3 regions of the Shewanella glacialimarina genome follow, and region 3 is predicted to be linked to each of the others. Evidence: predicted binding sites of a transcription regulator. Region 3 holds the regulator's gene; each other region holds the start of a gene.

Region 1 (7,066 bases), 2.0 Mb from region 3:
TCCAGCCCGCTGCGCAGAATATCAGCCTCGTGCCGTGATTATTTATTTACCTATGCATGGCCAGGTAACGTGCGTCAGTTGAAAAATGCTATTTTCCGTGCAGTGTCTATGTGGGATGGTTCGGCTGAATTAACGGTTGAGCAACTTAAATTGCCATCATATGCCGAAGGTTTTGGCTACTTTGATGAAGAGTTTGAAGGCACATTAGATGAAGCGATGAAAGAATATGAGGCGAATTTATTACGTCGTTTATATCCTGCTTATCCAAGTACCCGTCAATTAGCTAAAAAGCTTGGCGTATCACATACAGCTATTGCGAATAAATTACGTGATTACAGTATTTCAAAGAAACGATAGCCAGTCAGTGAAAAATACACTGTAACGTTTTTATGCCACCGTTTTGTTGGCTATTTAGCCAATGTATAGCCTGAAAATCATCATTTTCAGGCTATGTTTATAACTGTATATAAATATTTACAAAATTAGGGTTGATACTAGGATATGTGATTCAGCTCACAAGCTGTTTATTGCACGGTTTATCGGTTATTTCTATCATCAATCAAGCTGTAATTGTCTGATTGGCTCGCATTCTTATACGGCCGACAGACTTTTCGAATATTAGGAGCAATAATGAAACTTGCAAGTTATAACAACGGTCGTCGTGATGGCCAACTTATGTTAGTAAGCAAAGATTTAACTAAAGCTGTCGCGGTACCTGCTATTGCTCACACTATGCAGCAACTACTTGACGCGTGGGATTTATTAAACCCGCAATTACAAGAATTATATGAAGCGTTGAATGCTGGCCAAATGGACAATGCGATTGCATTTGACGAAAGCAAATGTTTATCACCATTACCACGCGCTTATCAGTGGGCTGATGGCAGTGCTTACGTGAATCATGTTGAGTTAGTGCGTAAAGCACGCGGCGCTGAAATGCCAGAAACATTCTGGACAGATCCATTAGTCTACCAAGGTGGTTCAGACAGCTTTATCGCTCCTAAAGCCGATATCGAAATGGCCAGTGAAGAGTATGGTATCGATTTCGAGTCAGAAGTTGCTATCATCACTGATGATGTTGCCATGGGTGTAAGCAGTGAAAACGCCGCTAAGCATATTAAATTATTGATGTTAGTTAACGACGTATCTTTACGTAACCTTATTCCTGGTGAGCTAGCTAAAGGCTTTGGCTTCTTCCAGTCTAAACCGTCAAGTGCTTTTTCTCCTGTGGCCATTACTCCTGATGAATTAGGTGATAAATGGCAAGACAGCAAGGTTCATTTGCCATTAGTGACGCATTTAAACAGTGAATTATTTGGTCGCCCAAATGCTGGCGTGGACATGACATTTGATTTTAGTCAGCTAGTGTCTCATGTTGCGAAAACACGTCCTTTGGGAGCAGGTGCTATTATCGGTTCAGGTACTATTTCTAATTATGACCGTAGTGCCGGTTCAAGCTGTTTAGCTGAAAAACGTATGCTTGAAATTATTGCCGATGGCAAAGCAAGCACGCCGTTTATGCGTTTTGGTGACACTGTTCGTATCGAGATGTTTGACGATAACAATGTCAGCATTTTTGGTTCAATTGACCAAAAAGTTGTTGAGTACAAAGGTTAATTCATTATCAATTAAGATGATATTTAGGCAATAACAGACCATGTTATTGCCTTTTTTATAGGGAAAATAAGATGAAATTGTATGGATATTGGCGTTCTAGTGCCGCATACCGAGTTCGCATAGCACTTAATCTTAAGCAATTAAGCGCAGAACATATTTCAGTGCATTTAGTTAATAATGGTGGTGAGCAACATTCAGAGGCATTTCATCAACTCAATCCCCAACACTTAGTACCTGCGTTAGTTGATAGCAACGAACAAGGCGAGTTTAGCCTGACCCAGTCTTTGGCGATTATTGAATACCTTGACGAAAAATACCCACAAATTAATTTACTACCGACTAATTTAGAAGATAAGGCGGTGGTGCGCGCTATGTCGCAAGCTATTGCCTGTGAAATCCATCCACTCGACAACCTGCGGGTATTACAATATCTAGTCAAAGAAATGGGCGTAGATGAAACCCAGAAAATGACCTGGTATCATCATTGGGTTCATGTTGGTTTTAGCGCATTAGAAGCACAACTTGAACGTTTTTCTGGCCAATTTTGTTTTGGCGACAAGGTCACTCTGGCTGACATTTGTCTGGTGCCACAGGTTTATAATGCCGAGCGCTTTAAGGTGCCTATGGATGCTTACCCAAACATTGTGCGTGTATGGCAGAACTGCAATCAACTTGATGCCTTTATTCAAGCTGCGCCAGAACAACAAGCTGACGCGAGTTAATGCCTAATGCCTTCGCCACACAGTATTGTAAAACTAGCCGTTGATAATCCCAGTCTAGAACACTCAGTACCGTTATCTGAGCTAGCTAAATTAAATCAGTGGTTTGAGCAAGATGCAATGCGAATGCAGGCTTTAACTGTTTGTGCGCAAGTGTTTGCCAAACTCAATATAGCCGACTGGGCTATTGCCGCTGGTTTTGTACGTGACTTTGTTTGGGATAAACTGCACGGTTGTTCAATCAGTGAGTTAAGCGAGTTAAATGATATCGATGTCATTTACTATTGCGAAAAAAACATCACCCAAGCTCAAGACAAGCACATTCAGCAAATACTGTTAAGCTTGATGCCGCTAAATTGGTCGGTTAAAAATCAAGCCAGAATGCATATTCGTAATCAAGACCCACAATATCATTCATGTCTCGATGCAATGGGGTATTGGCCTGAAAAACAAACTGCGATAGCGGTTAAGCTGAATGGGGTTAAAGTGAACCCGCAGCATGCCAGTTATAGCGTTAATGTGAAAACTGGCTCTTGCATTAGCGCCAACACATTGGAATTTATCCATGCCTTTGAATTAGCATGTTTATTTAATTTTAGTCTGAGCCATAACCCAAAGCGCTCATCAAGTATATTTGAACAGCGTGTCATCCAGAAAAAGTGGCTTGAACGCTATCCAAAATTAATACTGCAGCCAACGGCTAAAACCAACGGCTAAAACATAGAACATCACGCCATAAGTACTCAGAAATAGCATTGAGCCATTTACATATCTCAAGTAATGGCGTGTATCTTTAATGGCTGATAACTTGCTAAACACGGATCAATCCGCTATTTTACTGTTAATATATACAGTGTTTTGAGTGTTGAATGATTTTATACATTGCAGAAAAACCCAGTCTAGGCCGAGCCATTGCTGATGTATTGCCTAAACCGCATAAAAAAGGTGAGGGCTTTATTACCGCAGCCAACGGCGATTGTGTGTCCTGGTGTATTGGTCATTTGCTCGAGCAAGCTGAACCTGATGCCTATGATGCAGCGTTTAAATCATGGAAACTCGAGCATTTACCGATTATTCCGCAAACCTGGCAATTAAAACCCAAACCTAAAACTCGCAGCCAATTAACCGTGTTACGTAAATTGGTTAAGCAAGCATCGTCGATAATCAATGCTGGCGATCCCGACCGCGAGGGTCAGCTTTTAGTCGATGAAGTGATTTCTTACCTGGGCGTAAAGGGTGACAAGCTTATTCAAGTTCAGCGACTATTAATTAGCGACTTAAACCCGCAAGCGGTTAAAAGGGCATTAGGGCAATTGCGCAGTAATCGAGACTTTATTCCATTATCCACCTCAGCATTAGCCCGCAGCCGTGCAGATTGGTTATATGGCATGAACATGACACGAGCTTATACCATTCAAGGTAAAAAGGTCGGTTATCAAGGTGTGTTGTCAGTGGGCAGGGTGCAAACCCCCTTACTTGGGTTAGTGGTGCGCCGTGATGATGAGATTGCCGATTTTAAGCCCAAGTCTTTTTATGAGGTGGTGGCACATTTAGTTACCGATCAACAACAAACCTTTAGTGCTAAATGGCAACCTAGCGAAGCTTGCCAGCCTTATATGGATGAAGACGGCCGGGTATTAGCCAAAGGCTTGGCCGAAAATGTGGTTAAGCGTATTCATGGTCAACCCGCAGAAGTCACCAAACTTGAGGCGAAAGATAAACGCCAAAACCCGCCATTACCTTACAGTTTATCGGCACTGCAAATCGATGCAGCAAAGCGCTTTGGGCTATCGGCAAAAGAGGTGTTAGATACCTGTCAAAGCTTGTACGAGCGGCATAAATTGATTACTTATCCACGTTCAGACAGCCGCTATTTACCCAAAGATCAACATAGCTTGGCTCCTAAAGTATTGGATGCGGTACTTAATGGTGCGGCCGGATTAGTTGACGGTTGCGACGTGCCTAATGCCAAGCTTAAATCTAAGGCGTGGGACGACAGTAAAGTCGATGCTCACCATGCCATAGTGCCTACAGAGAAAGTGGCTAATTTATCATCGTTATCCAGTAATGAGGCCAAGTTATATCAGCATATTGCGCGCCAATATCTAGCCCAGTTTTACCCAGCTTATATTTATGCAGAAACCACAGTTGAAGTCACTATTGCTGGTGGTCTGTTTGCCACTAAAGCACGTCAAGACAAAAACTTAGGTTGGAAGCAACTGTTTAAACGGGTAGCTACAGCAAGTCATACCCATACTCATTCAAACAACAGTGAAGACGATAACGACGATGCGGTGCAGTCGTTGCCACCATTGGTTAAAGGGCAAATACTGCAATGTGAGCGCGGCGAGTTATTAGAAAAAATGACTCAGGCACCAAAGCATTTTACCGACGCCACCTTATTAGGTGCTATGACCGGAATTAGTCGTTATGTCACCAATAGCGACATTAAGAAAATCCTCAAGGAAACCGATGGTCTTGGCACCGAAGCGACTCGCGCTGGGATTATTGAATTGTTATTTAAGCGTGGTTACTTAGTTCGCCAGGGTAAGTCGATATTGGCTACGCCTGTGGGAACGGGCTTAATCCGCAGTTTACCAGAATCAGCAACTACTCCAGATATGACCGCATTATGGGAAAATAGCTTGGATGCCATAAGTCAAAAACGGCTTAAGTACGATGCGTTTATGCAGCCATTATTGAGTCAATTAGAAGGTTTAATCAGCCAAGCATCTAGTCAATTACCATCAGCGTTGCAAGGCGTTGCTAGCCCTCATAAGGGCGCGAAAAGGCCCTTTAAGAAAAAAGCTATTGCAAGTACTAGATCAAGCTTCAAATCAACCACTACACCAAGGACTAAAGCACAAACTAAGCGCTAAATTACTCACAGGATTGAATTTCCCTCAAGATAAATGGCTCAAGCTCACTACAGAGTTTACCCATTTAATGGGTTGGATATGGTGGATGGAAATCACTTTTTCTGAATGAAATCAGTTAATTTAGCCAATCAGCTTACATAAATTCATGTCATATTGCCTTTCAGGCAGTGATCTCATCTTGCTTGAGTGTCCGCGAAAGTGGACTATCTTATTGTTTTATAATGATGGATCTGATTTATTGGTCCTATACATTGGGTAATTATAAACTTTCAACTTAAATGCCTACGTATAAAGCGTAAAAGGTTTAAAATAATCAGGCTTATCTTCACCAAGCTCCTACACGTTTAGGTCTTCCATAAATGTAAAAATATCATCATTGTCATTAAGTTTTAAATACACATTTAATTCATTATCTTTCGCATACGATTGAACGCTTAGCAAAACAGAATTAAACTCATTTTCGTGTAATTTATTACTACAATTTACATTATTTTTCAGTGTGGCTGGTTGCAAGATTCTGTATATAAAGAATTTTGTATAAAAAGTGCTGTAAAGATAATGCTTTGATGTGCGCTTGGTGCTTTCCCCTGCGTTAGTTGATTGATGCACTAACGCTGGGGCTTCTGTAATGTATTAGTTAAGGGGGGTTAGTTAAGCTGCTTAGCTTCAATGATGGCGGTAAGCTCTGTGGGCCAGAGGGGGACTTGCTGAGCCAGTTGGTCTTTACCCGCTTGTGTTATTTGCTCTTGAGTCTGTTCAACTTTGGTGTTGACTGTGTCTTTCACCAGTTTCTCAGCAAAAATCTGCGGTGAACCGCCAGTGAGTAGCATCACCGCCATCTGGTTATTCTCAGCATTCCACACAAAGCCAGCTTTGTCGGCAATATCAGGAATTGGGCTGTGGTTAGAAATCACATAATACAAGGGGCCTTGTTGTTGGATTTCATCTGCCGTTGCCAGTATTTTCATGGCATTGCCATATTGTGGCCCTAAAATCGCCTGCATTCTGTCTTTGACCATGGGCTGCTCAAACAGGCCGACATCGTTAGGGTCTAATCCAACTAAAGGCTTCATTAATGCCCACATCATTTGCCCTTGTGGTGACAACAGCAGCAGTGGCATTGCACAGGCATTTAATAAAAAAACTAACCATATAAGGTGGAGCTTGTTGCGGATTAAGCGTGTGTTACCCAAGATGGCAACTCCTAGTTATTACCCGCAAATTCGGGCAAAGGAGTGTAGTCATTTTTTGTACAAAAAACGAGTGCTTCATAGCAAAAATATCACTATTTTTAGTGTAATGGGGCATTTTACTCAATGAATAGGTAGTTTCGTTTCGCGGACCAAAATTTCTATTATTTGATACGAGGCGGTGCAGTCGTTGCCACTATTAGTAAAAGGTCAAATACAGCAATGTGATCGCGGCGAGTTATTAGAAAAAATGACCCAGGCGCCAAAGAATTTTACTGATGCCACCTTATTATTGGTTGCTATGACAGGTATTAGTCACTATTTATTAAACGGTGAAATTAACAAAATTCTTAAAGAAACTGATGGCCTTGGCACCGAAGCGACTCGAGCAGGGATTATTGAATTGTTGTTTAAGCGTGGTTATTTAGTTTGCCAGGGTAAATCGATATTGGCCACCCGAGTGGGAACTGGTTTAATCCGCAATTTGCCAGAATCAGCAACTACTTCTGATATGACCGCATTATGGGAAAACAGCTTGGATGCCATCAGTCAAAAACGGCTTAGGTATGATTCGTTTATGCAGCCATTATTGAGCCAATTAGATAACCTCAATAGCCAACATCTAGCCAGCTTCCATCAGTACTAAAAGGCTTAGCTAGCA
Region 2 (7,066 bases), 1.8 Mb from region 3:
CTAACACGTCCGGGCGGTCCAAGAAATAAGTAATACGTCTAAAGCCTTCTGCTTCACATTGTGTGCAATATGCTCCATCAGACATATATAATCCTTCAAGGCTGGTGTTTGCTTCAGGATCTAACGCGGTCGTAATTTCTAATTCAAACTCTGTCTCATCTGTAACAACCACTAATTGACTTTCAGTTTGACGATATTCACACGCTTTACCATTTAATTTCACCGAAACCAAGTTGAGCTGTTCACCATCTAATATCAAATCTAATTGGTGTGAGTTAGTGCGCGTTATCTTACTCAGTGCTATCACCTTAGTATTCTCACCATCTAAAATCACATTCAGATCAATATGACTAATAGTAAAAGTTGGTGCGGTATAATCTTTTAAATGCTTAACCTGAGCTTCAGACATTGTATTTCCTTGCATAATTTATATTTTTATAACAAAAAACGCGCAAATGCGCGTTTTTAATATATTTTTTTAGCTAGAGAGTTGGTGCTTTAGCTAACTTTTTCGCGTCTACCATATCCAGCATAATTAAGGCTGTTTCATCTAAGAATGGATCTGGGACTTTAGCATCTTTGTCGTCTTCAATATCATCTAAAGACTTAACCACCTGTAGCCCGTCGCTGACACGACGTTTATTAGTACGATCTAATGCACGTTTTTCATCGTCTTCACGTGATTTTATTCGTGTACTTTCCACTAAAGATATTGTTTTATCATTATGATGCTTTTTGAATTCTGCAATATCTTCATAGATATAGCCAAACTCTACGTCAGCACTTATACGCTGTCTATGCTTAGTATCAAGTTGAGTAACTAATTCAGGGAATATACTACCAAGTGCACCGTATTGAGCTACAGGAACCTTGTCCCAAGGCAGCGCATTTTTCTCTTCTGACTCACCATATTCACCGGCATCTAGTGCACTCGGGAACAAAATGTCAGGAGTCACGCCCTTAAGTTGGGTACTACCGCCATTAATACGATAAAACTTAGCAATGGTGTACTGTACATGGCCAATAGGCTTGTCATACATATCATAAATACGACCTAGGCTTTTATGCTGCTGAACCGTTCCCTTACCAAATGTTGATTCACCTACAATCAGTGCACGTTCGTAGTCTTGTAAAGCTGCAGCGAAAATTTCTGATGCTGATGCACTGTAGCGGTCAACCATCACTGAGAGTGGGCCGTCATAAGTACTTCTACCATCATTATCGCTATTTTGGTTTACTCGACCATTGGCATCACGAATTTGCACAACAGGTCCTGCATCGATAAACAATCCAGTGAGTAATGTGGCTTCAGTGAGGGCACCACCGCCATTACCACGTAAGTCAATAACCACACCTTCGACTTCAGCTTCTTTCAACTTCGCCAATTCTTTAGCTACATCTTCAGATAGGTTCATATAAAAGCCAGGAATTTGAATAACGCCGACTTTACGATGAGCAAACTCACCTGCGCTAGGCTCAATTACTTTAGAATTGGCTGCACGATCTTCTAAACGAATTTTGTCTCGAATAATGGTCACATCAAAAGGTTTAGCATTGGCGCCACCTTTTTTAGGCAAAATCTGCAGCACAACTTCACTGCCTTTAGGCCCTTTAATAAGCTCAACAACATCATCTAAACGCCAACCGATAACATCAACAATGTCTTTACCTTTTTGGCCAACACCAACGATTTTATCTTCCGGTGACAGCTTTTCACTTAATGCAGCTGGACCACCTGCAACCAAACTTTTAATGACGGTGTAGTCATCGTCCATTTGTAAAACAGCACCAATACCCTCAAGACTTAGGTTCATCTCCATTTGGAATCGCTCGGCATTGCGTGGCGATAAATAACTGGTGTGTGGTTCGACAGTTCTAGCAAAGGCATTCATAACAGTTTGAAATACATCTTCACTATTAGTTTGACTTAGACGTTTAATCGCATTGTCATATCGCTTGGTTAAGATTTCAACAATCTCATCCCATTTTTTGCCCGTTAACTTGAGATTTAACGCATCATATTTAACACGTTGACGCCATAACTCATTAAGCTCAGCGTCATCTTTTGGCCATGCTGCATCTTTACGATCGAATTCATAAGCGTCACCTTCTTTAGCAAAATCGAATTCTGCTTGTAACAAAGTCAAAGCATAGGCAAAACGCTCGTAACGACGAATCTGCAGTAAATCAAACATTTTATATGCAGGTGATATATCACCCGCTTTTACCATGTCATCAAACTGACTTTTATATTGGTCAAAGTTATTAATATCTGCTTGAGTCAATACATTGCGGCGATAATCGAGCTGCTCTAAAAATCGTGAGTATATCTGTTCTGAAAAAGCATCATCAAGGTCAAAACGATGATAATGCGCACGAGTAAACAAATTTGTCACTCGCTTGCTCGCAGCCTGATGTTGAGGCTCTTGGGCTAGTTTGGGTAACTCGCTGATTTGAATCGTTGGTGAAATTGCCCATGCAGAAAATCCGACGAATGCACAAGCAATTGACGCGGCCAATGTAAGTTTTCGCATCAACAAGTTACTCCTTTAAATTTTATAATAGTATGTGGGCTACACGTACTTTGATGCTCAAGCCAGAATCTAACTGAACATGGACATCTTCTTTCTTAATGTCGGTAATCGTTCCAGCAACTGGCGATGCACCTAATTTCACGTTTACACGTTGGTTGGTGGATAAATCTTCCATTTTTGCAGGTACTAGATTAACAACCGGCGCAGCCACTATAACTGGGCGCTCTTTTTTAGCTTCTGGACGAGCTTTGGGAACCGCTTTCTTAGCAGGTTTTTTAGCAGCAGGCTTGGGCGCTAGAGCTTGACGTTTAGCTTTGGCTTTATCTTGGCTCTCTTTCAACGTGGCTTGAGCATGATCAATATGCTCTTGCTCTAAGGCGCCACATTCATTGCCGTCTAAATCAACACGCTGCACACCAACTTTAACACCTTTAAGGTATCTCCAGCTGCTAGTGTAACGACGTAAAGCAACACGAAGTTGTGTTTTACTAACCCTAGAATCATCAGCTAACCGTTCAGCCAAATCTTGAAATAAACCAATTTTTAATGGCTTTGTGTCGCCCTCTGCAATAAAGCATGCAGGAAAGGTTTCATATAAAAACGCTAAAATTGCGTTGGTGTCGGTCAACTTGTCTGTTGATTCCATTTTTACTTCCACGTTAAATAAGGGGACTAAATCGGCAGATATAAATAAGCCTGTAGTCGTTCATCTTTTGCTAAGTTTTTCAGTTTACTGACACTTAGCCTACAAATTAGCATTAACAGCCGTTTTGCTAAAGCCTCTGAAACAAACTCTAACAAATTTTCAGCTATTTACACTAGCATCTATTTGGCTTTTCACAGATATGTGAATGCTCAAGCAGGCTATTATAAAGCTCACAGCAGCGATTGCGACAATCATTTACTATTTTTTGCCTGCAATTTAATCAAATAGGCAAGTTTCAAACTGTTTTACCAGTAATTCAATCCCATCTTGATCATCTTGGTCAAAACGATGGAGTGATGGGCTGTCTATATCAAGTACCGCAATGACCTTACCATTTTGGCGAACGGGTACAACGATTTCTGAATTACTAGCTGAATCACATGCAATATGTCCTTCAAACTGATGAACATCTGCTACTCTTTGGGTCTGATTTAGTGCAGCGGCCGTACCACAAACGCCTTTACCCCAAGGTATTCTGGTACAAGCTACTTTACCTTGAAACGGGCCAAGTACAAGTTGCTCACCTTTAGTAATATAGAAACCAGCCCAGTTTAAATCATCTAGATTGTCGTTTATTAATGCAGAAAAATTTGCCATTGCAGCAATAATATCGTCCTCACCTGCCATTAAGGCTTCCACTTGACGAGTTAACGTTCGATAAAACTCAACTTTCATTGTAATTCCTTGATCCCAAAATATTACTTTGACTAATTTAACCCATAGGTTAGCAGTAGTTTTTATTATTTGAAATTAATCTTGTTTAACGACCTTTTTCTTTTGCTTTGTTTCTGCAGGTGTAGCCGCTTTAACAACACCACGAAGCACATTGGCTAACTCGTCTTTATTATTCGCTAAATAGAAAGCGAGTTGTTCGCAGGTACTATCATCTAAATTAGCATCAGAAGCTGCTAGAAATGGTACTAAATTATCGACTATATCGAGCATTTTGTCGTAAGCATCGGCCTCTTTCTTCGATGTGAAAGTCATTTTCTCAACCCCTTCTCTTACCACGACAAATTGAGTAATCACTGCCATGAACGTATCTCCACTGTTTTTATATACAGTGCCAAGATTGACATAGTTAAAGGGTAATACGCAATAGTCATTAACATAATAATTGACTTGTTTTATGATTTTGTTCGATTTTGCTCATTAAATTTTTAAATGTCGTATAATATAAGCAGCTTAATGATAAGGAAAATTTAAATAATAAACATAATGCCAGAGCCTAAGCTATTTAAAGCAGTCATTCTTTGTCGCTCATGCGATTTAGTTATTCGTAAGCGCGCATTGCCTTCTAATGTCAGGGCGCTGTGTCCGCGATGCGATACAGCACTGTATGACACACCCTATTGCTCTATAAACGGTCTTTTAGCTTTATGTATCACTTCACTTATTTTATTTTTACCTGCTAATTTGTTACCTGTACTTGAAATTAACTTTTTAGGCAGTATTCGTACCACCACCGTTTTTGAATCTGCTGTAGCGGTATGGGAACAGGGATACTGGATTGTAGGTTTAGCCGTCATAGCATCTGCGGTTGCCGCGCCTGCGTTGTTAGTCTTATCTATTCTATTTCAAGTGTTAATTATAAAGTTTAATTTAACCTCTTCTTTTTGGCAGCAAACGTTCCGCAGCCTACTCAAAAATCATGGCTTGCTTTCTCAATTAACAATGCTTGAAATTTATGTGATTAGTTTTTTAGTCTCAGCATTTCAACTATCTGACTTTTCTGATGTTTATTTCGGCATGGGAACATTAAGCTTTTGTTTATTATTCTTATCTATCCTATTTTTACAGCGTGAATATAATCTTGAGCATATGTGGAGTTTTGTGAATGACTGATAATAATCAAGTCACTCATGCGACTTTGCCACAAGCAGAAGTTGAATCAGCTAATCAATTAACCTCTTTAGCGCCTCAGGGGCAGAAAATGGGGGTGTGTTTATGTCTGGTGTGCAAAAAAGTTAATCCGATAACTGAGCAAAATTGTAGTCGCTGTCATTCACGGTTGAATACCAGAAATTATGCTAGTATTCAACAAAGTTGGGCTTTATTGGTCACGGCAACCATTCTGCTGGTCCTCGCGAACATTTACCCCATTACCTTATTAACCAATCGTGGTGTAGTGACTAACGACACAATATTTAGCGGCATTGCACATCTTGTGCATTTAGGTCTTTACCCGATTGCCATCATAGTTTTTACTGCCAGTATTCTCGTACCTTGGCTTAAAATATGTGGATTAGGGCTGTATTTATGTGCCATCAGTTTTAATATTCCTATTTCTAAACGGAAAATGATGATCGGTTTTCACATAATTGAATGGATTGGGCGCTGGTCAATGTTAGATCTATTTGTTATCTCACTCACTGTGGCATTAGTGAATATGGGCCAACTATTAGATGCAAAACCCGCCCCTGCTGCAACTGCCTTTGCATTAGTAATATTACTCACACAACTCGCAGCAAAAGTGCTGGACACTCGCTTACTTTGGGACCGCTTGGAAACTCATAATGACGCAAATTGAATCGCCAAAAGTTGTAAAGAAAAAACTATTTTCTCCTATCTGGTTACTTCCTATTGTTGCTTTAGTACTTGGCGCTTGGCTTGGAATTAAAAGTATTAAAGAATCAGGTATAGAAATAAATATCCACTTTCCGAGTGCTGCAGGCATTGATATTGGTAAAACCTTAGTAAAATATCAAGGGTTAGCAGTGGGTAAAGTCACAGATGTCAGCATTGATGAAGATCTTAATGGCGTAAATGTAAAAGTCATTATGGATTATCGTGCAGATCCTTTTTTGAACAAAAACACCCAGTTTTGGTTAGTTAAACCCAAAGCCAGTATTACTGGTGTTGAAGGGCTTGAAACACTATTTTCGGGTAATTATATTGCCATTCAACCTGGAGATGGTAAATCACGCACTAATTTTGAAGCACAGCGAGAAGCACCAGCTATAACTCCTGGTAGTGAAGGTATGGTTATTGAGCTTCATACCGATAAACTTGGCTCTATTGATGTAGGTTCATCTATCTTTTATCGACAAATACCCGTTGGTAGTATTGTTGGTTATCGATTATCAGGTAGCTCAAATGTTATTATTAGCGCCTTTATTCAGGAGCAATATTCGCATTTAGTCCACTCTGACTCTCGCTTTTGGAATGCATCTGGCCTCAGTATTGATGCCTCATTATCTGGGGTCAAAATCAATACCGAAAGTCTTGCTTCAATTCTAGCGGGTGGCATTAGTTTTAATACCGGCAGTGAAACCACTCAAGCTGAGAATGGGGATATTTTTAGTTTATTTGAAGACGAAGAGCATGCCAATGGCGGTTTAGTGTTTAATCTGCACTTACTGAATGCCGAGGATATTAGCGAAAATGCGAGCTTGGTTTATAGGGGCGTTACTGTCGGTAAAGTTGAAAAACTTGCTTTAACTGACACAGGAGTATCGTTACAGGCTGCAATTGAATTGCAATATCGCTCATTATTAGCAGCGGATTCTCGATTTTGGATCGCCGGTGCGGACATTTCTTTTGCTGGAGTGAAGAATCTATCACGCCTAGTGACAGGCAATGTGATTAATATTTTACCTGGCACCTCCTCTGCAGCAATACCTTCAAGTTATCCGCTTGAAACTAAGGCCCCAGATCTACTAAAACAGCAGAAGTTATTAATAAACTTAACCTCAGACTCACACACTGGTATGAGTATTGGAGCCCAGGTCAGGTATAAACAACTACCAATAGGTAAAATTATTTCGACCCAATTGACTGAAGATTTTAGTGCGGTTAAGTATCAGGCTGAAATTTATCCCGAATT
Region 3 (7,066 bases):
CATGGTTAGGGTCAATTGCGACAATGTCCCCGAGAGGGTCTTTTTCTAAGGTAAATTTATTGAGTGATAAGCAATGCTTAACAATGGATGGACCATCACCTTCTGCAACCGATGCATAGTCGGAATAAGGAGCTTGCTTTAACAGTTTTAAATAGAAATTTAGCTGACGCTCAAGCTGATGACGTTCTAACGCATTTTGCTCTGAGGCCAGTAATACTAAACTGGTTAACGTGACTGAACTTGCTGCAGCGGCACCATTTATGTTGGTCATCACTTGATTGGCTAGAAGATTAACTGCTGGCGTAACCCATGATGGTTTCTGGTCAGGATCTTTGGCAATTTCTTCACGCCAATCGGGAGATTGCTGTTTCAAAAAGTTTTGTAAATTGATTGGCTCGCCAAAGTTTACGTAACCCTGGCCAAAATTACCCAGCTTACGAATAGCACCAAATACCTGCCAAAGTGATTCCTTCTCTTTTTTCTTACCACTTAATTCTTTATGGTAAGTAGCCACTTCCATCACATGGTCATAACCAAGATAAACAGGCACTAACGTCACTGGACGTTCAATACCACGCAGTACACTATTAATTGTCATGGCTAACATACCGGTTTTAGGCGCAAGCAATCTGCCAGTACGTGAACGGCCGCCTTCGGTAAAGTATTCAACAGCGTAGCCCTTAGCAAACAGTTGATCTAAATACTCACGAAAAATTGCGGTATACAGTTTGTTGCCATTAAAACTACGGCGAATGAAAAATGCACCACCACGACGGAACATTGGGCCTGCAGGCCAGAAGTTTAAGTTGATACCGGCGGCAATGTGCGGCGGCACCATACCTTGGTAATACAAAATATAAGACAGCAGTAAATAGTCCATGTGACTGCGATGACAAGGCACATATACAATTTCATGACCGTCATGATGCAGTTGACGCACTTGCTCAGCGCCTTTGATGTTAATACCACTGTATAGCTTATTCCATAACCAGGTGAGAAAACGCTCGGCAATTCGTACTAAACTGTCTGAATAGTCGGCCGCGATTTCGTCCAGATACTCAATCGCAGTTTCACGCGCTTTTTCTTTGGAAATCTTCTTATTTGTCGCTTCTTCTTCAATGGCCTTATTGATCGATTCAGACTTTAATAACGAAGCAAACAGAGCTTGACGGTTAGGCAGTTGTGGTCCAGTCATTACTTTACGTTGACGGCGAAAATGTACCCGAGCCACCCGAATTAACTTATGAGCAATCGCCTCATCAGTACCATGTTCATCGGCTAAATAGCGTAATGACATTGCGTTAGAGAACTGCACAAAACTATGGCGACCTAGAAATAGAATCATTAACCATTTACGTAACCAGGTTGGATTCTCACGTTCAAGCACAGCAGCTTTCATCGTGTCATCTTCTTTGCCTGGAGTACGGCCCCAGTAAAGACTTACTGGCACAAGTTGAATATCTAATTCAGGCTGCTGACGGTGGAGCGCTAATAAACTGGTAAAACAGTTTAAAAACTTCTCACCACCCTCACGCTTACCAATAATAGGCTTTCGCCCCTCTAAACAAACAACTCGTGGCACTTTCATACCATCAAGTTGTAATGGCGCATAAGGACTTGGTAAGCCTAAACCTTGGGTCATTTCGCTTAATGCTGCAGTGTCACTTATCGACTCTGTCTTCATGACATAAACAATGGGCTTGTCTGGATCGAAGTTTAGATCTGCAAATGGGTCATGTGGCACAACTATCGTTTGCACCATCAGCTTTTGCACCCTACGCAGCAGTCTAAGCATGATTGAATCTGGTTTTGACATAATAATATTCGCAATAAAGCCCTTTTAATATGGGCACATAGGATACCAGAAACTGGTTACCTTTCACTATATGCTGTACACATCAAGCAAAGCTTTTAAATTCAATAACAAATAAATTAAAGCATGCAATTGATACATATAATAAAAAAACTATTTAAGATAATAAAATTAAAAAATAATTGGTGAATACTTGCGCAAACCAAAACACTGTATATAATGACAGTTACTGTATAGAAAGACAGGAAACAACATGAGACCCTTAACACCACGCCAAGCTGAAATTTTAGAGCTTATTAAAAACAATATCTCTGAAACTGGTATGCCGCCTACTCGTGCAGAAATCGCCACACGCCTAGGTTTCAAAAGCGCAAATGCTGCAGAAGAGCATTTAAAAGCCTTGGCTAAGAAAGGGTTTATTGAAATCATGCCCGGCACATCCCGTGGAATACGATTAACCCAAGAAGATGAACCCGAAGAAACAGGTTTACCTTTAATTGGACAAGTCGCCGCAGGTGAACCTATTTTAGCGCAAGAGCATGTTGAACAATATTATCAAGTTGACCCCAATATGTTTAAACCCGCCGCAAACTTCTTATTAAGAGTGCGTGGTGACAGCATGAAAAACATCGGTATTCTAGAGGGTGATTTACTCGCCGTACATAAAATACAGCAAGCCAGAAATGGCCAGGTAGTTGTTGCTCGTGTTGAAGATGACGTGACAGTGAAACGTTTTGAGAAAAAAGGCAATGTCGTATATTTGCACGCTGAAAATGAAGCGTATGCACCTATAGAAGTAGACTTAAGTTACCAAAGCCTGACTATTGAAGGGCTTGCAGTTGGTGTAATTCGTAATGGAGAATGGTTATGAACAAACTAATGGGTACATCCCCGCGTCATCCTGGTTTATGGGTAGATATACCAACTGCAGATATTAATTTAGCGCAGCCTATCACCACACTCCAAACCGAAACCAATGGTAAAGTGGAACTCGGTCAATATGCTAGCCAGTTGGCACTACTAAGCCAGCAAGGTCGATGGATTGTGCTAATTAACCCCGCCAATATCAATTACAAACAGATGTTAGCTAGTGCCGGGGTAAGAATGGACCGCGTATTGTTAGTACATGCAAAGGATGAAATTGAAACACTTTGGGCGATGGAAAAAGCATTAACCAGTGGCACATCCAGTGCGGTAATTTCATGGACTCAACCATTAGATGCACGCGATAGCCGCCGATTAGAGTTAGTGGCCAAAAGTGCCCGCGCATTAGGTGTAGTAATTGAGGATGTAAGCACTCACTTAGGCACTAATTTGGCAACCAAAGCAATTATTTCAAATCAAAATAATGCTGTTAAAACAATTAATTTCACTTCATTTCATTAGTACTAAACGCCGTGTTTACTGAGCCCTGTCTATGTACAGGGCTTTTTTATGCAAACTTTCAGCTAATTAGCTATAAAAGTGATCTTGATCAATGTTTAATCTACAAGTAATGTGTTTAACAGGGTTGAAACATTTTTAACCTAATTGAAACGCTACAGTCTAGATTTTATCTGACAGATAAAAGCGTCAAATCAGAATTGATAGGTTCAGTTGTAGGTATCAGCGTGGTGCACATAAATATAAATCCGTAAGCCTTACACGCTTACAACCACCAAGGTACTTTGAGGTCATCAAGCTTTTTTGGGAACCGAAGAGTTTACATAGAGCAGAGACTTACTGTGTGACTCTTCTTTGTAGTTGCTATTCGCAATTGGCAGAGGAGAAGTCTTGTGAAGCAATGGTTGTATTGTGTAATGGCGGTGTTAATGGCACCTCCACTTGGGGCAAACGAAATGCCCCTCAACATGACAAAGGGTGTAACGAATATCAGTGGCCAGGTTTATGACCTCCATATGATCATTCTTTATATTTGCTGTGCTATTGGTGTTGTGGTGTTTGGGATCATGATTTATTCAATGATCTATCATCGTAAATCCAAAGGCGCGGTCGCGGCAAATTTTCATGAAAGTACCAAAGTAGAAATTGCTTGGACCGTGATCCCATTCGTTATTTTAATTGGTATGGCCATTCCAGCCACTAAAACCCTTATCGCTATGGAAGATCCGTCTGACGCGGACTTAACCATTAAGATCACTGGTTCGCAGTGGAAATGGCATTACAGTTATTTTAATGAAGATGTCGAGTTCTATAGCATTTTATCCACTCCTCGCACCCAAATTGACGGTGATGAAACAAAAAGCGCAACCTACTTATTAGAAGTAGATAAACCTTTGGTACTGCCTCTTAATCGTAAAGTGCGTTTTTTAATGACATCGGATGATGTAATCCACTCTTGGTGGGTTCCGGCATTTGCGGTTAAAAAGGATGCTAACCCAGGCTTTATTAACGAAGCTTGGACACGAATTGATAAAGCAGGAACTTACCGTGGTCAATGTGCTGAATTATGCGGTAAAGACCATGGGTTTATGCCTATTGTCGTTCAAGCTCTGCCTGAAGCGGAATATGATGCGTGGCTTCTAGACCAAAAACAGCTTGCCAATAATGCAGCTGCCGCGGCTCAAGCAGCATTATCAGAAACCCTTTCAAAAGAAGAGTTAATGACCAAAGGCGAACAAATTTACCTCTCTACTTGTGCAGCATGTCACCAACCTAACGGTGCTGGTTTACCTGGTGTATTCCCATCTCTTATTGGCAGCCCACTCATTAAGGGGCCTGTCGATGGTCATATTAATATTGTGCTTAATGGTAAGCCTGGAACAGCAATGCAATCATTTGCAAAACAGTTAACCGCCAAAGATATTGCCGCGGTTGTCACCTATGAGCGTAATGCTTGGGGGAACAACTCCGGTGATGTTATTCAGGCTGTTGATGTAAGCAATGTTGCCAGTGGTACTCATGCCGCAGAACCTAATCCAGCAAATACGAGCACTCAAGCAGTTGCATCTGCCGATGCATCTGAGCAAGTCAATGCTGCAGTTACCAAAGCAGTCGACATTGTCGCCGAGGTGAAAGAAGTAGATTTATCGGAATTAACTTACGAGCAGTTAATGACCGAAGGTCTACAGGTATACACATCCTCTTGTGCAGCTTGTCATCAAGCAACAGGTGCAGGTTTACCTGGTGCGTTCCCATCATTGATTGGTAGTCCCATAATTACTGGCCCTGTTGATGCGCATATCAATATCGTTCACAACGGTAAACCCGGCACTGCGATGCAAGCTTTCGCCAGTTCATTATCACCTCGCCAAATGGCAGCGGTGATCACTTACGAGCGTAATGCATGGGGTAACAACTCAGGCGATACGGTGCAAGCAGCCGATGTTAATAGCCATGGACAGTAGGGGATAATTAATGAGTACATCTACACACGATACTGCAGTCCATGACGACCATCATCATGGTGCCCCTAAGGGCATTATGCGCTGGCTGCTAACCACTAACCATAAAGACATTGGCTCTTTGTATTTATGGTTTAGTTTTATTATGTTTCTAACTGGCGGTGCCATGGCAATGGTGATCCGCGCTGAGTTATTTCAACCTGGCTTACAGCTAGTTGAACCTAACTTTTTCAATCAAATGACCACAGTTCATGGCCTTATCATGGTATTTGGTGCTGTTATGCCAGCCTTTACCGGCTTAGCTAACTGGCTAATACCTATGATGATTGGTGCGCCAGATATGGCATTGCCTCGCATGAACAACTGGAGTTTCTGGATTTTACCCTTCGCCTTTACCATGCTACTTAGCACATTATTTATGGAAGGCGGTGGACCTAACTTTGGTTGGACATTCTACGCACCGTTATCTACCACCTACAGTCCAGATAGCACGGCATTGTTTGTATTCTCGATACACATTATGGGGATTAGCTCGATTATGGGCGCGATCAACGTGATTGTGACCATAGTTAATATGCGTGCACCAGGAATGACATGGATGAAGTTACCTTTATTCGTGTGGACATGGCTTATCACCGCATTCTTGCTGATTGCGGTAATGCCGGTACTGGCTGGTGTGGTCACTATGGTGTTGACCGATAAGTACTTCGGCACCAGCTTCTTTGAAGCCGCCGGTGGTGGTGACCCTGTTATGTTCCAGCATATTTTCTGGTTCTTTGGCCACCCTGAAGTGTACATCATGATTTTACCGTCGTTTGGCATTATCTCGGCCATTGTGCCCGCCTTTAGCCGTAAAAAGCTATTTGGGTACTCATCAATGGTATATGCGACCGCCAGTATTGCAATTCTGTCATTCTTAGTGTGGGCGCATCATATGTTCACCACGGGTATGCCGGTATTTGCAGAGCTGTTCTTCATGTACTGCACCATGCTGATTGCCGTACCAACGGGTGTAAAAATATTTAACTGGGTAGCAACCATGTGGCGTGGTTCTTTAACGTTTGAAACGCCCATGCTGTTTGCTATTGCCTTTATTATTTTATTCACTATTGGCGGTTTCTCAGGGTTGATGCTGGCCATTACACCGGCAGATTTCCAGTACCATGACACCTATTTTGTGGTGGCTCATTTCCATTACGTACTGGTTACTGGGGCAATATTTTCCATTATGGCCGCAGCTTACTATTGGCTGCCTAAATGGACCGGTCATATGTACAACGAAACCTTAGGTAAATGGCATTTCTGGTGCTCGGTCATTTCGGTTAACGTGCTGTTTTTCCCAATGCATTTCTTAGGACTTGCTGGTATGCCACGTCGAATTCCTGATTACGCTATTCAGTTCGCCGACGTTAACCAGATTGTATCAATTGGTGGATTTGCCTTTGGATTGTCTCAGTTCATTTTCTTAGCCGTAGTGCTTAAATGCATTAAAGGCGGAGAAAAAGCGCCAGATAAGCCATGGGAAGGTGCCGAAGGATTGGAATGGACCCTTCCGAGTCCTGCACCATATCACTCGTTTACTACCCCACCAGAGATCAAATGAGATGAATCAGCCAACAAAATCGAATCGTAAATTACTGACCATGCTTATTTTAGGCGCTGTGGGTATGTTCGGCTTTGGTTTTGCGCTGGTGCCTTTGTATGACGTGCTATGTGATGCCTTGGGGATTAATGGTAAGCCCCAAAGCACCGCCAGCACTTACCAAGCGGTGATTGTAGATAAAAGCCGCACCGTTACCATTGAATTTGTCGCGCAGGTGCAATCTGATATGTCGTGGGAATTTAAGCCTCAGGTCAATCGTATTACAGTGCACCCTGGAGAGCTTACCCATGCGAAGTTTTATGCCAG

Evidence for each region. Region 3 encodes LexA, which represses DNA repair genes until DNA is damaged. Its sites were predicted from a motif close to TACTGTATNNNNATACAGTA; they were not measured.
Region 1: the regulator LexA is predicted to act here: its motif matches at 3,173-3,192, upstream of FJ709_RS07780 (DNA topoisomerase III).
Region 2: the regulator LexA is predicted to act here: its motif matches at 4,287-4,306, upstream of FJ709_RS10650 (YebG family protein).

Annotation. Positions count from the first base shown of each region.
Region 1 is NZ_CP041216.1:1,801,667-1,808,732, forward strand. It holds partial or broken gene tyrR (transcriptional regulator TyrR) at 1-357, shown strand, start outside; gene FJ709_RS07765 (fumarylacetoacetate hydrolase family protein) at 631-1,617, shown strand; gene maiA (maleylacetoacetate isomerase) at 1,689-2,339, shown strand; gene FJ709_RS07775 (nucleotidyltransferase family protein) at 2,346-3,053, shown strand; gene FJ709_RS07780 (DNA topoisomerase III) at 3,206-5,215, shown strand; gene FJ709_RS07785 (hypothetical protein) at 5,863-6,408, opposite strand; gene FJ709_RS07790 (DNA topoisomerase) at 6,596-7,051, shown strand.
Region 2 is NZ_CP041216.1:2,455,182-2,462,247, forward strand. It holds gene pepN (aminopeptidase N) at 1-409, opposite strand, end outside; gene prc (carboxy terminal-processing peptidase) at 483-2,534, opposite strand; gene proQ (RNA chaperone ProQ) at 2,557-3,180, opposite strand; gene FJ709_RS10645 (GAF domain-containing protein) at 3,457-3,915, opposite strand; gene FJ709_RS10650 (YebG family protein) at 3,991-4,275, opposite strand; gene FJ709_RS10655 (paraquat-inducible protein A) at 4,459-5,085, shown strand; gene FJ709_RS10660 (paraquat-inducible protein A) at 5,174-5,770, shown strand; gene FJ709_RS10665 (PqiB family protein) at 5,757-7,066, shown strand, end outside.
Region 3 is NZ_CP041216.1:4,214,176-4,221,241, forward strand. It holds gene plsB (glycerol-3-phosphate 1-O-acyltransferase PlsB) at 1-1,816, opposite strand, end outside; gene lexA (transcriptional repressor LexA) at 2,067-2,684, shown strand; gene FJ709_RS18435 (cell division inhibitor SulA) at 2,681-3,199, shown strand; gene coxB (cytochrome c oxidase subunit II) at 3,589-5,160, shown strand; gene ctaD (cytochrome c oxidase subunit I) at 5,171-6,760, shown strand; gene FJ709_RS18450 (cytochrome c oxidase assembly protein) at 6,762-7,066, shown strand, end outside.